DNA from 2 places in the Pseudarthrobacter sp. LT1 genome. Region 2 is predicted to be linked to the other one. Evidence: riboswitches for the same ligand, from Rfam matches in the RefSeq annotation. Region 2 holds a riboswitch; the other holds the start of a gene.
The links. A riboswitch is a leader RNA that binds a small molecule or an ion and turns the genes downstream of it on or off. The one in region 2 is predicted to bind glycine.
Positions count from the first base shown of each region.

Region 1: linked by a shared signal. The riboswitch ahead of gcvP (aminomethyl-transferring glycine dehydrogenase) and the one ahead of gcvP (aminomethyl-transferring glycine dehydrogenase) in region 2 are both predicted to bind glycine.

Region 1 covers NZ_CP141830.1:914,576-920,809, forward strand. Annotated here, with positions in the region: gene VIK36_RS04450 (Dps family protein) at 1-95, shown strand, start outside; gene VIK36_RS04455 (MFS transporter) at 182-1,738, opposite strand; gene VIK36_RS04460 (TetR/AcrR family transcriptional regulator) at 1,822-2,358, shown strand; glycine riboswitch at 2,451-2,548, shown strand; gene gcvP (aminomethyl-transferring glycine dehydrogenase) at 2,741-5,587, shown strand; gene gcvT (glycine cleavage system aminomethyltransferase GcvT) at 5,600-6,234, shown strand, end outside.
Region 2 covers NZ_CP141830.1:477,463-483,696, forward strand. Annotated here, with positions in the region: gene gcvT (glycine cleavage system aminomethyltransferase GcvT) at 1-834, opposite strand, end outside; gene gcvP (aminomethyl-transferring glycine dehydrogenase) at 844-3,696, opposite strand; glycine riboswitch at 3,849-3,948, opposite strand; glycine riboswitch at 4,262-4,359, shown strand; gene cycA (D-serine/D-alanine/glycine transporter) at 4,514-6,025, shown strand; gene purU (formyltetrahydrofolate deformylase) at 6,100-6,234, shown strand, end outside.

The sequences.
Region 1 (6,234 bases), 440 kb from region 2:
ACGAGTTCATCGCCAGGCTGGAGCAGTTCGCCTGGATGGTACAGGCAGAAAACATGAAGCCCACCGCCAAGGTCACGGCCGCCGACTCCAAGTAGCGGACATCCAGCAGGGCGTCCTGCGCCGGGGTTGCCCCGGCGCAGGACGCCTTCCTTTTACCCCGGACAGCACTGCCGTTGTACTGCTAGGCCGCTTTGGGCACTTTCCGGAGCACGACGGCGGCGAGCACTGCCGCCGCCGCCATCAGTACCAGTCCGATTGCCGCCGTGATGTGCACGCCGGAATCGAACGCCGCGGCCGCGGCATCCCGAACTGCCCCCGCGACTGATTCCGGCAACAGGCCGGCCGCCTCCACCGCGCCGGCCAACGTCTCCCCGGCGTTGTGCAGTGAGGCTCCGGGCAGCATGGCCTCGAGCCCCGCCGGCAGCCGGAGGTTCTGCTGGTAGGACGCGGTCAGGATGGAGCCCAGCACCGCAGTCCCCAGCAGTGAGCCCACCTCGTAGCCCGTCTCGGAAATCGCCGCCGCGGCGCCCGATTTCGCCGGCGGGGCCGAGCCGAGGATGAGGTCGTTCGAGATGGTTTCCGCCGTGCCGACGCCCAGCGCCAGGACCAGCAGCGCTGCCAGCAGCAGGGAAGGCCCGCCGTCATGGTTTCCGAAGGCCACCATGCTGTAGCCGACGGCGCTGAAGGACAGGCCCGCGGCCACTACGTACCCTGGCCGGACTTTCCGGACCAACGGGACTACCACCAGGCCTGCCGCCACGGTGGCTGCCAGGGCCGGGAGCATGGCAATGCCCGCCACGGAGGGCGTCATCCCCTCCAGGAGTTGGAGGTGCTGGGCAAGGAAAAGGATGAACCCGTTGAAGGAAAACAGGGCCAGGATGTTGGCGCTGATGGCCATGCTGAACACCCTGTTCCGGAACAGCGACATGTCCAGCAGTGGATGCTCCAAGCGGTGCTGGCGGCGCACGAACACGATCCCCATGGCCACGCCAAAGGCGATGCTGCCCAGCCCTGCCGTGCCCGGGCCTTCGGTGGCTACTGACTTGATGCCGTAGACCACGGGCACCATGACCAGCATGGAGAGCAGGACGCTTGGGATATCCACCCTGCCCGGCGCGGGATCCCTGGATTCCGGGATGAGGACGGGCCCCAGCGCCAGCAGGGGCAGCATGAGTGGCACGGCCACCAGGAAGACGGCGCCCCACCAGAAGTGCTCCACCAGCCATCCACCGAGGATTGGGCCCAGGGCGGCGCCGCCGGAGAATCCGGCCGCCCAGATGGCCACCGCAAGCCGCCGGCGGTTGGGCTCCGGGAATATGTTACGGATCAGCGACAGGGTGGACGGCATCAGCATGGCGCCGAAGAACCCGAGCGCCGCACGGCCGGCGATCAGCCACTCCGGGGTGGGGGCGAAGGCCGTGGCGGCGGACAGCGCGGCGAAGCCCAGGCTGCCGATGACCAGCAGCCGCCGCCGCCCAATGCGGTCGCCGAGGCTTCCCATTGATACCAGCAGCCCGGCCAGGACCAGGGGGTAGGCGTCCACGATCCACAGCAGCTGCAGGCCGGTTGGTTCCAGGGCGCGTGCGATCGCGGGCAGGGCAAAGGTCAGGGCGGTGTTGTCCACTGCCACCAGCAGCACGGGAAACATCAGCAGCCCCAGTGCAAGCCAATCCCGCCACGGGGGCCGCGCGGCGGTGCTGTCCCTTTGGGTGGGGGCCGGACTGAGGGAAGTCGTCATGCAATAACTGTACCGTCTGGACGGTATAGTTTGAAAACGGACGCATTCCTTCTTCCCTGCCGGTGGAGGGCATGATGGAAGGCATGCCCCGAAAGCCTGTAGCCCGTGATGCGGTCCTTGACGCCTTCGAGTCCCTGCTGATCGAAGTGGGGGAGCGTGCTGCAACCCTCGACGCCGTAGCCCGGAAGGCCGGGGTGTCCAAAGGTGGCCTCCTCTACCACTTTCCCAACAAGGAAGCGCTCATCGCCGTGCTGCTTGACCGCCTGGAGGGGCTGGCCAAGGCGGACGCCGACGCGATGGCTTCGGCCGGCGAAGGTGCCGCCGAGTATTTCATCCGCTCCTCCGTCTGGGCGAATACTCCGCTGGACCGGGTCATCGTGGCTGCCACGCGGCTTGCGGAGGTGGCGCATGAAGAGACGCGCCGCCGGTTCGCCGCCATCCAGCAGCGATGGCTGGACGAGATCGCAGCAGATGTGGGGCCCGGCCTGGCCAAGGCTGTCCTGTATATGGGTGACGGTTTGTACTTCAATGCCATGCTTTCCGTGGGCCCTGCGCCGGAAGGCGGAGCGGCCGCTGATGTGGAGGAACTCCTGGCCGCCTTGGAACGGCTCCGCAGGTAGTTTTCCATTTGCCGGGAGGGCTCGTGGCGTAGGACAATGGAGAGTTGTGAGGGCTGTCACCGGCCGTCATGATCCAACAAATGAATAGCCTTTGATCTGCGGCGGGAGAGTTCTGCCGGAAGTACAGGCAGGCGCCGTAGGAGCAAATCCTCCCCAGGAATCTCGCAGGCCCCTGTACCGCCGCGGCGAGGCACCTCTGGAAAGCAGCAGGCAGTTGTCCGGCCTCCCTTGGGGGAAGCGAAACGGCTGTTGTGCTCACCGACGGTGCAAGCGGGTCCTCCCCAGGCAGGGAACGCGGAAACTCTCAGGTCCAATACAGAGCGGGGAGGGACCCGAATAGCTGTGGCGTACCCTGCGCCGCCTGAATAAATGGAGTTCCTTCGTGTCGGTTACCCCAGCCTCCACCACCTTCGTCGACCGCCACATTGGCGCACGCCGCCAGGACGACGTCGACACCATGCTCAAAGCCGTGGGTTACGGCACGGTCGATTCACTGGTGGACACCGCCGTACCCAAGGTCATCCGCCAGGAAACCGCCCTCCGCCTGCAGGATGCCCTCAGTGAAGTTGAGGTGCTCGCGGAACTACGCAGGCTCGCCGCCAAGAACAAGACCGCCGTACAGATGATCGGCCAGGGCTACTACGACACCATCACGCCCGCCGTCATCCGCCGGAATGTCCTCGAGGCCCCAGCCTGGTACACCGCCTACACCCCGTACCAGCCCGAGATCTCCCAGGGCCGGCTCGAGGCACTCCTGAACTTCCAGACCATGGTCCAGGACCTGGTGGGCCTGCCCATCGCCAACGCCTCCCTCCTCGATGAAGCCACCGCCGTGGCCGAGGCCGTGCTGCTCATGCGCCGCTCCAACAAGACCAAGCCTGCAGCGGACGGCAAGACTGTCCTGGACATCGACGTGCTGCCGCAGACCATCGCCATCGTCAAGGGCCGCGCCGAGGCGCTCGGGTTCGAAGTTGAGGTCGCCGACCTGTCCAAGGGGCTGCCCGACGGCGACATCAACGGCATCGTGCTCCAGCAGCCCGGCGCCTCCGGCCGGGTCTGGGACCAGTCCGCCTCTATTGCGGCGGCGAAGGACCGCGGCGCACTGGTCACCGTGGCCGCTGACCTGCTGGCACTGACTCTGATCACCCCTCCGGGCGAGCAGGGCGCCGACATCGCCGTCGGCTCCACCCAGCGTTTCGGTGTCCCGCTGTTCTTCGGCGGCCCGCACGCCGCATACATGGCTGTCCGCAAGGGCCTGGAGCGTTCACTGCCCGGCCGCCTGGTGGGCGTGTCCAAGGATGACGCAGGGGTGCCCGCGTACCGCCTGGCGCTGCAGACCCGCGAGCAGCACATCCGCCGCGAGAAGGCCACGTCCAACATCTGCACCGCGCAGGCCCTTCTGGCCATCGTCTCCTCCATGTACGCCGTCTTCCACGGCCCCGACGGGCTGAAGGCGATTGCGGAAACGACTCACGGCCACGCCCGGGTGCTGGCGGCCTCGCTGGCAGCTGCCGGTGTGGAGGTGCTCCACACGAGCTTCTTCGACACCCTTACCGTCCGCGTCCCCGGACGCGCTGCCGCGCTTGTCGCCGATGCCGAAGAGCGCGGAATCAACCTGCGTCCCGTCGACTCCGATACCGTGGGCATCTCGCTCGATGAAACCACGACGGCGGCCATCGTCGCCGACGTCGCGGACGTCTTTGGCGCCTCCGTTGCCGCGGCTGAAGGCTTCGGACTGGAGGCCGCCGTCGGACGATCCTCCGACTACCTGCAGCACCCGGTGTTCAACACGCACCGGTCCGAAACCCAGCTCCTGCGCTACATCCGGAAGCTGTCGGACCGGGACCTTGCGCTGGACCGCACCATGATCCCGCTGGGCTCGTGCACCATGAAGCTGAATGCCACCGCAGAGATGGAAGCCATCTCCTGGCCGGAGTTCGCCTCCATCCACCCCTTCGCCCCGGACTCCCAGACCGAAGGCTGGCGTGAACTGATCGCCGACCTGGAGGCGGACCTGACCGCGATCACCGGGTACGACCAGGTGTCCATCCAGCCCAATGCCGGATCCCAGGGCGAGCTCGCAGGCCTGCTGGCCATCCGCGGCTACCACCACTCCCGCGGCGAAGAGCAGCGCAACGTCTGCCTGATCCCCGCCTCCGCCCACGGCACCAATGCCGCCTCCGCCGTTCTGGCCGGCATGAAGGTCGTTGTTGTGGCCACGGCCGCTGACGGCACTATCAACCACGACGACCTGACGGCCAAGATCGAAGCCAACAAGGACGTCCTGTCCTGCATCATGATCACGTACCCGTCCACCCACGGTGTCTATGACGGGGACGTCCGTGAGGTCTGCGACGCCGTGCACGCGGCCGGCGGCCAGGTCTACATCGACGGCGCCAACCTGAACGCCCTGGTGGGCCTGGCCCAGCCCGGCAAGTTCGGCGGCGACGTCTCCCACCTGAACCTCCACAAGACCTTCTGCATCCCCCACGGCGGCGGCGGACCCGGCGTCGGACCCGTGGCAGCCAAAGCCCACCTGGCACCGTTCATGCCCGGCGACGCCAACAAGGCAACGCATGAGGAAGGCCACGGGGTGGCGATCTCAGCTTCCCGCTTCGGTTCGGCCGGCGTCCTGCCGATCTCCTGGGCGTACGTAAAGCTGATGGGCGGGGAAGGGCTCACCGAGGCCACCAAGTCCGCGCTGCTCGCTGCCAATTACGTCGCTGCCCGGCTGAACGAGTACTTCCCGGTGCTCTACACCGGCGAAGGCGGCCTCGTGGCCCACGAATGCATCCTGGACCTGCGCGACCTGACCGCCAAGACAGGCGTCACGGCCGAGGATGTGGCCAAGCGCCTCATCGACTTCGGCTTCCACGCCCCCACCCTGGCATTCCCGGTGGCAGGCACCCTGATGGTGGAGCCCACCGAGTCCGAGGACCTGGCCGAAATGGACCGCTTCATCGAGGCCATGATCACCATCCGCAAGGAAATCGACCAGGTGGCCAACGGCGACTTTGCCGTGGCGGACTCACCCCTGCGCCGCGCACCCCACACGGCAGCCGCCGTCGTCAGCTCCGACTGGGACCGTGCCTACCCGCGCGAGCAGGCCGCGTTCCCTGCCCACCACAAGCAGGACAAGTACTTCCCGCCGGTGGGCCGGATCGACGGCGCCGCCGGAGACCGGAACCTCATCTGCTCCTGCCCGCCGCTCGAAGAGTTCGAAAACTAAAGGACCGGCACCGTGACCGAGAAATACACCGCCCTTTACGACGAACACAAAAAGCTTGGCGCCTCCTTCACCGACTTCGGCGGGTGGCAGATGCCATTGAAGTACACCTCCGAACTGGCTGAACACCACGCCGTGCGCAAAGCCGCCGGTCTGTTCGACCTCTCCCACATGGGCGAAGTCTGGGTCACCGGGCCGCAGGCTGCCGCTTTCCTGGACTACGCCCTGGTGGGCAAGTTGTCCGCCATGGCCGTGGGCAAGGCCAAGTACTCGCTCATCTGCAATGAGGACGGCGGCATCATCGACGACCTCATCACCTACCGCCGTCCCGCTGCTGAAGACGGCACGGACGTCTTCCTGGTGGTGCCCAATGCGGGCAACGCCGCGGTGGTGGCGGCAGCCCTGCAGGAACGGGCCGCTGGGTTTGATGTGCTGGTGGAGGACGCCTCGGCCCGCACATCACTGGTCGCAGTGCAGGGCCCCAAGGCCCAGGAACTCCTGTTGCGCCTGGTCCCGGCCGCACAGCACTCCCTGGTGACGGAGCTGAAGTACTACGCCGCCGTGGAGGTTCCGTTCCTGGTGGGCGGCGCCGGCAAGGAACTCCTGCTCGCACGCACCGGGTATACCGGTGAGGACGGGTTCGAGATCTT
Region 2 (6,234 bases):
TGCTGCCCGGCCCACGAAGTCCCCTTCCTTGGACTTAAGCGCCACCACGGGGCCAAGGCCGGCGTCGAACGGTGAACGCTCGAGGGAGAGCTCATTCCCGTACAGCGGCATGCCTGCTTCAAGGCGGAGCGAATCGCGGGATGCGAGGCCGCAGGGGACAATGCCGAACTCTTCCCCGGCCTGGGCCACGGACTCCCAGAGGGAAGCGGCGCCTTCATTCGGGAGGAAGAGTTCAAAGCCGTCTTCACCGGTGTAGCCGGTGCGGGCCAGGATGACATCGTGGCCGGCTACGGTGACTTCGTTGAACGCGTAATACTTCAGGTCGGTGACCAGGGCGTGCCGGGACTCATCCGTGAGTTTGAGCAGGATGGCCTCGGCCTTGGGTCCCTGGACTGCGACGAGCGAGGTTGCCGCCGAAGCGTCCTCCACCGTCACATCGAAGTTGGCTGCGCGCTCGGCGAGGGCGGCGGCCACGGTGGGGGCGTTGCCGGCGTTCGGGACCACCAGGTACTTCTCATCGCCGAACCGGTAGGTGATGAGGTCGTCGATGATGCCGCCGTCCTCATTGCAGATCAGCGAGTACTTGGCTTTGCCGTCCGCGATGGCGGACAACTTGCCTACCAGGGCGTAGTCCAGGAAGGCGCCGGCCTGGGGTCCGGTGACCCAGACTTCGCCCATGTGGGAGAGGTCGAACAGGCCGGCGGCTCTGCGCACGGCGTGGTGTTCTGCCAGTTCGGAGCTGTATTTGAGCGGCATCTGCCAGCCACCGAAGTCGGTGAAGGAGGCGCCAAGCTTTTTGTGCTCTTCGTAGAGAGCCGTGTAGTTCTCAGTCACGGGGGATCCTTAGTTTTCGAACTCGGACAGCGGCGGGCAGGAGCAGATCAAGTTCCGGTCTCCACCGGCGCCGTCGATCCGGCCCACCGGCGGGAAGTACTTGTCCTGCTTCAGGTGGTGGACGGGGAAGACGGCCTGCTCGCGGCTGTACTGGCGGGTCCATTCGGAGTTCACGACGGCGGACGCGGTGTGGGGTGCGTTGCGCAGCGGGGAATCCTGGACAGAGAAGTCGCCGTTGGCCACCTGGTCGATTTCCTTGCGGATGGTGATCATGGCCTCGATGAAGCGGTCGATCTCGGCCAGGTCCTCGGACTCGGTGGGCTCCACCATCAGGGTGCCTGCCACCGGGAACGCCAGGGTGGGGGCGTGGAAGCCGAAGTCGATGAGGCGCTTGGCCACGTCCTCGGCCGTGACACCGGTCTTGGCAGTGAGGTCGCGCAGGTCCAGGATGCATTCGTGCGCCACGAGGCCGCCTTCGCCGGTGTAGAGCACCGGGAAGTACTCGTTCAGGCGCACGGCAACATAGTTCGCTGCGAGCAGGGCTGCCTTGGTGGCCTCGGTCAGTCCCTCCCCGCCCATGAGCTTCACGTAGGCCCAGGAGATCGGCAGGACACCGGCGGAACCGAAGTTCGAGGCGCTGATGGCCACGCCGTGGCCTTCCTCATGCGCTGCCTTGTTGGCGTCGCCGGGCATGAACGGTGCCAGGTGTGCCTTGGCCGCGACCGGTCCGACGCCGGGTCCGCCGCCGCCGTGCGGGATGCAGAAGGTCTTGTGCAGGTTCAGGTGGGACACGTCGCCGCCGAACTTGCCGGGCTGGGCCAGGCCCACCAGGGCGTTCAGGTTGGCGCCGTCGACGTAGACCTGGCCGCCGGCCGCGTGGACAGCCTCGCAGATCTCGGTCACGTCCGCGTCGTAGACACCGTGGGTGGACGGGTAGGTGATCATGATCGCCGAGAGGACGTCCTTGTTCGCCTCGATCTTCGCGTACAGGTCCTCGTGGTCGATCGTTCCGTCCGCGGCCGTGGCAACGACGACGACCTTCATTCCGGCCAGGACCGCAGAGGCGGCGTTGGTGCCGTGGGCGGAAGCGGGGATGAGGCAGACGTTGCGCTGGGTATCGCCGTTGGCGCGGTGGTAGCCGCGGATGGCCAGCAGGCCGGCGAGCTCGCCCTGGGAGCCGGCGTTCGGCTGCAGCGACACCTGGTCGTAGCCGGTGATTTCCGCCAGGTCGGCTTCCAGGCCACTGATCAGTTCACGCCAGCCCTTGGTCTGGGACTCGGGGGCGAAGGGGTGGATGGAAGCGAATTCCGGCCAGGAGATGGCTTCCATCTCGGCGGTGGCGTTCAGCTTCATGGTGCACGAGCCCAGCGGGATCATGGTGCGGTCCAGCGCCAGGTCGCGGTCGGAGAGCCTGCGGATGTAGCGCAGGAGCTGGGTTTCGGACCGGTGGGTGTTGAACACCGGGTGCTGCATGAACTCAGAGGTGCGGAGCACCTCTGACGGCAGGTCGAAGCCCGCAGCGTCCACTACGGGGCCGGCGCCGAAGGCGACGGCGATCGCGGACAGGATTTCCGGCGTCGTGGTTTCATCCACGGACACGCCAATGGTGTCGGCATCAATGTGGCGCAGGTTGATGCCGCGTGCTTCAGCAGCGGTGATGACCTTGGCGGCCTTGCCCGGGACGGAAACGGTGACCGTATCGAAGAACGTCTCGGCGGCCAGTTCCCGGCCTGCGATCTTGAGCGTGGTGGCGAGGGCGCGTGCGTTGTTGTGGACGCGCTCGGCGATGGCCTTCAGCCCGTCGGGGCCGTGGTAGACGGCGTAGAAGGAGGAGACGATGGCCAGCAGGGCCTGCGCGGTGCAGATGTTGGACGTGGCCTTCTCGCGGCGGATGTGCTGCTCGCGGGTCTGCAGCGCCAGGCGGTAAGCCGGGAGGCCGGCGTCGTCCTTGGATACGCCCACCAGGCGGCCCGGCATGGAACGTTCCAGGCCCTTGGCCACTGCCATGTATGCGGCGTGCGGGCCGCCGAAGAACAGCGGGACACCGAAACGCTGGGTGGAGCCGACGGCGATGTCGGCACCCTGCTCGCCTGGAGGGGTGATCAGGGTCAGTGCCAGCAGGTCAGCGGCCACCGTCACCAGCGCGCCGCGCTCCTTTGCTTCGGCGATGACGCCGGCGTGGCTGAAAACGCGGCCGGAGACGCCCGGCTGCTGGAGCACGATGCCGTTGATTGCGCCGTCGGGCAGGCCCTTGGACAGGTCGGCGACCTCAACCTCGAAGCCGAGCGCCTCGGCGCGGCCCTTGACGATGGCGATGGTCTGCGGCAGGACGTCGGCGTCCAGGACGGTCTTGCCGTCGCGGACGTCCTTGTTCTTGTTGGCGCGGCGCATCATGAGGACGGCTTCGGCCACGGCGGTGGCTTCATCGAGCAGGGAGGCGTTGGCGATGGGCAGGCCCACCAGGTCCTGGACCATGGTCTGGAAGTTCAGGAGTGCCTCGAGCCGGCCCTGGGAAATCTCGGGCTGGTACGGGGTGTAGGCGGTGTACCAGGCCGGGGCCTCGAGGACATTCCGGCGGATGACGGCGGGCGTGATGGTGTCGTAGTAGCCCTGGCCGATCATCTGTACGGCGGTCTTGTTCTTGGCGGCGAGCCTGCGCAGTTCCGCAAGCACCTCAACCTCGCTCAGCGCGTCTTTGAGCGCAAGGGGCTTGGACTGGCGGATTGAGTTGGGAACGGCGATGTCCACCAGTCCATCAACGCTGTCGTAGCCAACGGCCTTGAGCATGGTGTCCACGTCAGCCTGGCGGCGTGCACCGATATGCCGGTCTGCAAAGGCAGAGGGAAGGGATTGAATCGTCATGAGGAACTCCAGGTTTGGCCGGCCACGGGTGGCACGGCATGGATCGGGTCCCTCCCCGCTCTGTATTGGACCTGAGAGATTCCGCAGACCCATCAGGGCCTGCTTGCACCGTCGGTGAGTGCTGCCGGAGCAGCACTGCTTTCCAGAGTCGCCTCGCCGTGACGGTACATGGGCCTGAGAGATTCCTGGGGAGGATTTGCTCCTACGGCGCCTGCCCGGTGATGGCCGGGAGAACTCTCCCGCCACAGCTCGAAAGGCATATTGAAATGTGGGTGATTCGGCTCACAGGTTACCGGCAAAGCGGGGCGGGGAGCAAATCGGTCCGTCATGGATTGGGGCTCCAGAGCGTTACGTGGATGGCGTAACGCCGGGTTTGACTTTTGTCCGTGACGGGCGCCACACTGAACCCCGTGATCCGGCCGGACAGCGGAACTGGCCCAAAGATGCTGGGTGCTCTGTTCGCCGGCCGGGATCACCGGAGGCCCCACAATCCATTCTGCGCATTACCGCGCCTGGGATGGATGCCCTCCGACAACTGAACACTGATTTAGCAAGCAAACGCTTTTGACCTGCGGCGGGAGAGCCCTGCCGGTACGTTCAGCAGGCGCCGTAGGAGCAAACCCTCCCCAGGAAACTCTCAGGCCCACGTACCGCCGCGGTGAGGCAACTCTGGAAAGCAGCCGGGCCGTGTCCTGGCTCACCGACGGTGCAAGCACGCCCATGCCGGCATGTGGAAACTCTCAGGTCCCAGACAGAGCGGGGAGGAAATCCAATCTTTGCGACACCCCGGGTGCCGCTCGAACGATGGAGTTCCTCAATGACGACCCATTCCCCGACGTCCCCCGGCGGCGGAGCCCCGCACCTGGAGCGGCAGCTCAGCAACCGCCACATCCAACTGATCGCCATCGGCGGTGCAATCGGCACCGGCCTGTTCATGGGCTCAGGCAAGACCATCTCGGCGGCCGGCCCCTCGGTGATCTTCGTGTACATGATCATCGGCTTCATGCTGTTCTTCGTCATGCGTGCCATGGGTGAACTGCTGCTCAGCAACCTCAACTACAAGTCCTTCAGCGACTTTGCCGCTGACCTGCTGGGTCCATGGGCCGGCTTCTTCACAGGCTGGACCTACTGGTTCTGCTGGGTCATCACCGGCATTGCCGACGTCATCGCCATCGCGGGCTACTCCAAAGAGCTGTGGCCCGGACTGCCCCTCTGGATTCCCGGCCTGGCCACCGTGGCCATCCTGCTCCTGCTGAACCTCACCACCGTGAAGGCGTTCGGCGAAACGGAGTTCTGGTTCGCACTCATCAAGATCATTGCCATTGCTGCCCTGATCATCGTTGGCCTGTTCATGATCTTCACCGGTTTCCAGTCCGACGCCGGCCCTGCCACCTTCACCAACCTGTGGAGCCAAGGCGGATTCTTCCCGAACGAGTTCATGGGCTTCGTGGCCGGCTTCCAGATCGCCGTTTTCGCGTTCGTGGGCATCGAACTGGTGGGCACCACCGCCGCCGAGGCCAAGAACCCGGAGCGGAACCTTCCCAAGGCCATCAACTCCATCCCCATCCGCGTGCTCCTCTTCTACGTGGGCGCCCTCATCATCCTGATGGCCGTCACCCCCTGGACCGAGTTCAGGGCCGGTCACAGCCCCTTCATCGCCATGTTCTCCCTGGCAGGCCTGGGCGCCGCGGCCACCGTGGTCAATCTCGTGGTGCTGAGCTCCGCGATGTCCTCCGCGAACTCCGGCATCTACTCGACGTCCCGCATGGTCTTCGGCCTTGCCCAGGAAGGCGACGCACCCGACGTCTTTGGCAAACTGTCCCGGCGGAAGGTGCCCCAGAACGCACTGTTCCTCTCCTGCGTGCTGCTGCTGTCCGGCGTCGTCCTCATGTATGCGGGCCAGGACGTGGGCAAGGCCTTCGACATGGTGACCACGGTCTCCGCCGTCTGCTTCGTCTTTGTCTGGTCCATCATCCTGGCCAGCTACGTCGCCTTCCGCCGCCGCCGGCCGCACCTGCATGAAGCATCCAAGTTCAAGATGCCCGGCGGTGTTGCCATGGTCTGGGTGGTCTTCGCCTTCTTCGCCTTCGTGATCTGGACCCTCACCACCCAGCCGGACACCCTGGTTGCCCTGCTGGCCACCCCGGTGTGGTTCATCCTGCTGGGCGCCGCATGGTTCGTCCTCCGCCGCCGGCCCGCACACCAGGCCCGTTTCGCCACGTTCCAGGCTGAACTGCAGGCAGACCAGGACTTCACCGACGCCGCATCCGGCAAGGCTGTCCGTACGGGTGCCGCCGCAGAAGCGGGGGAAGCGCGGGTCAAACGGTGATCGCCGCGGAGGCCCGCGTGTCCGAGCTGAGCGCATCCGAACCTGGGACTTCTGAAGCCGGCCAGCGGCAGGCTGTGGCAGCCCACGAAACGGGCCGGGAATTCGTGCTGACGTTCCATTGCCCGGATGCCCTTGGCATTGTCCAGGCGGTGGCGGCATACCTGCTGGAACAGGAATGCTACATCGTGGACATCAAGCAGTTCGGCGAC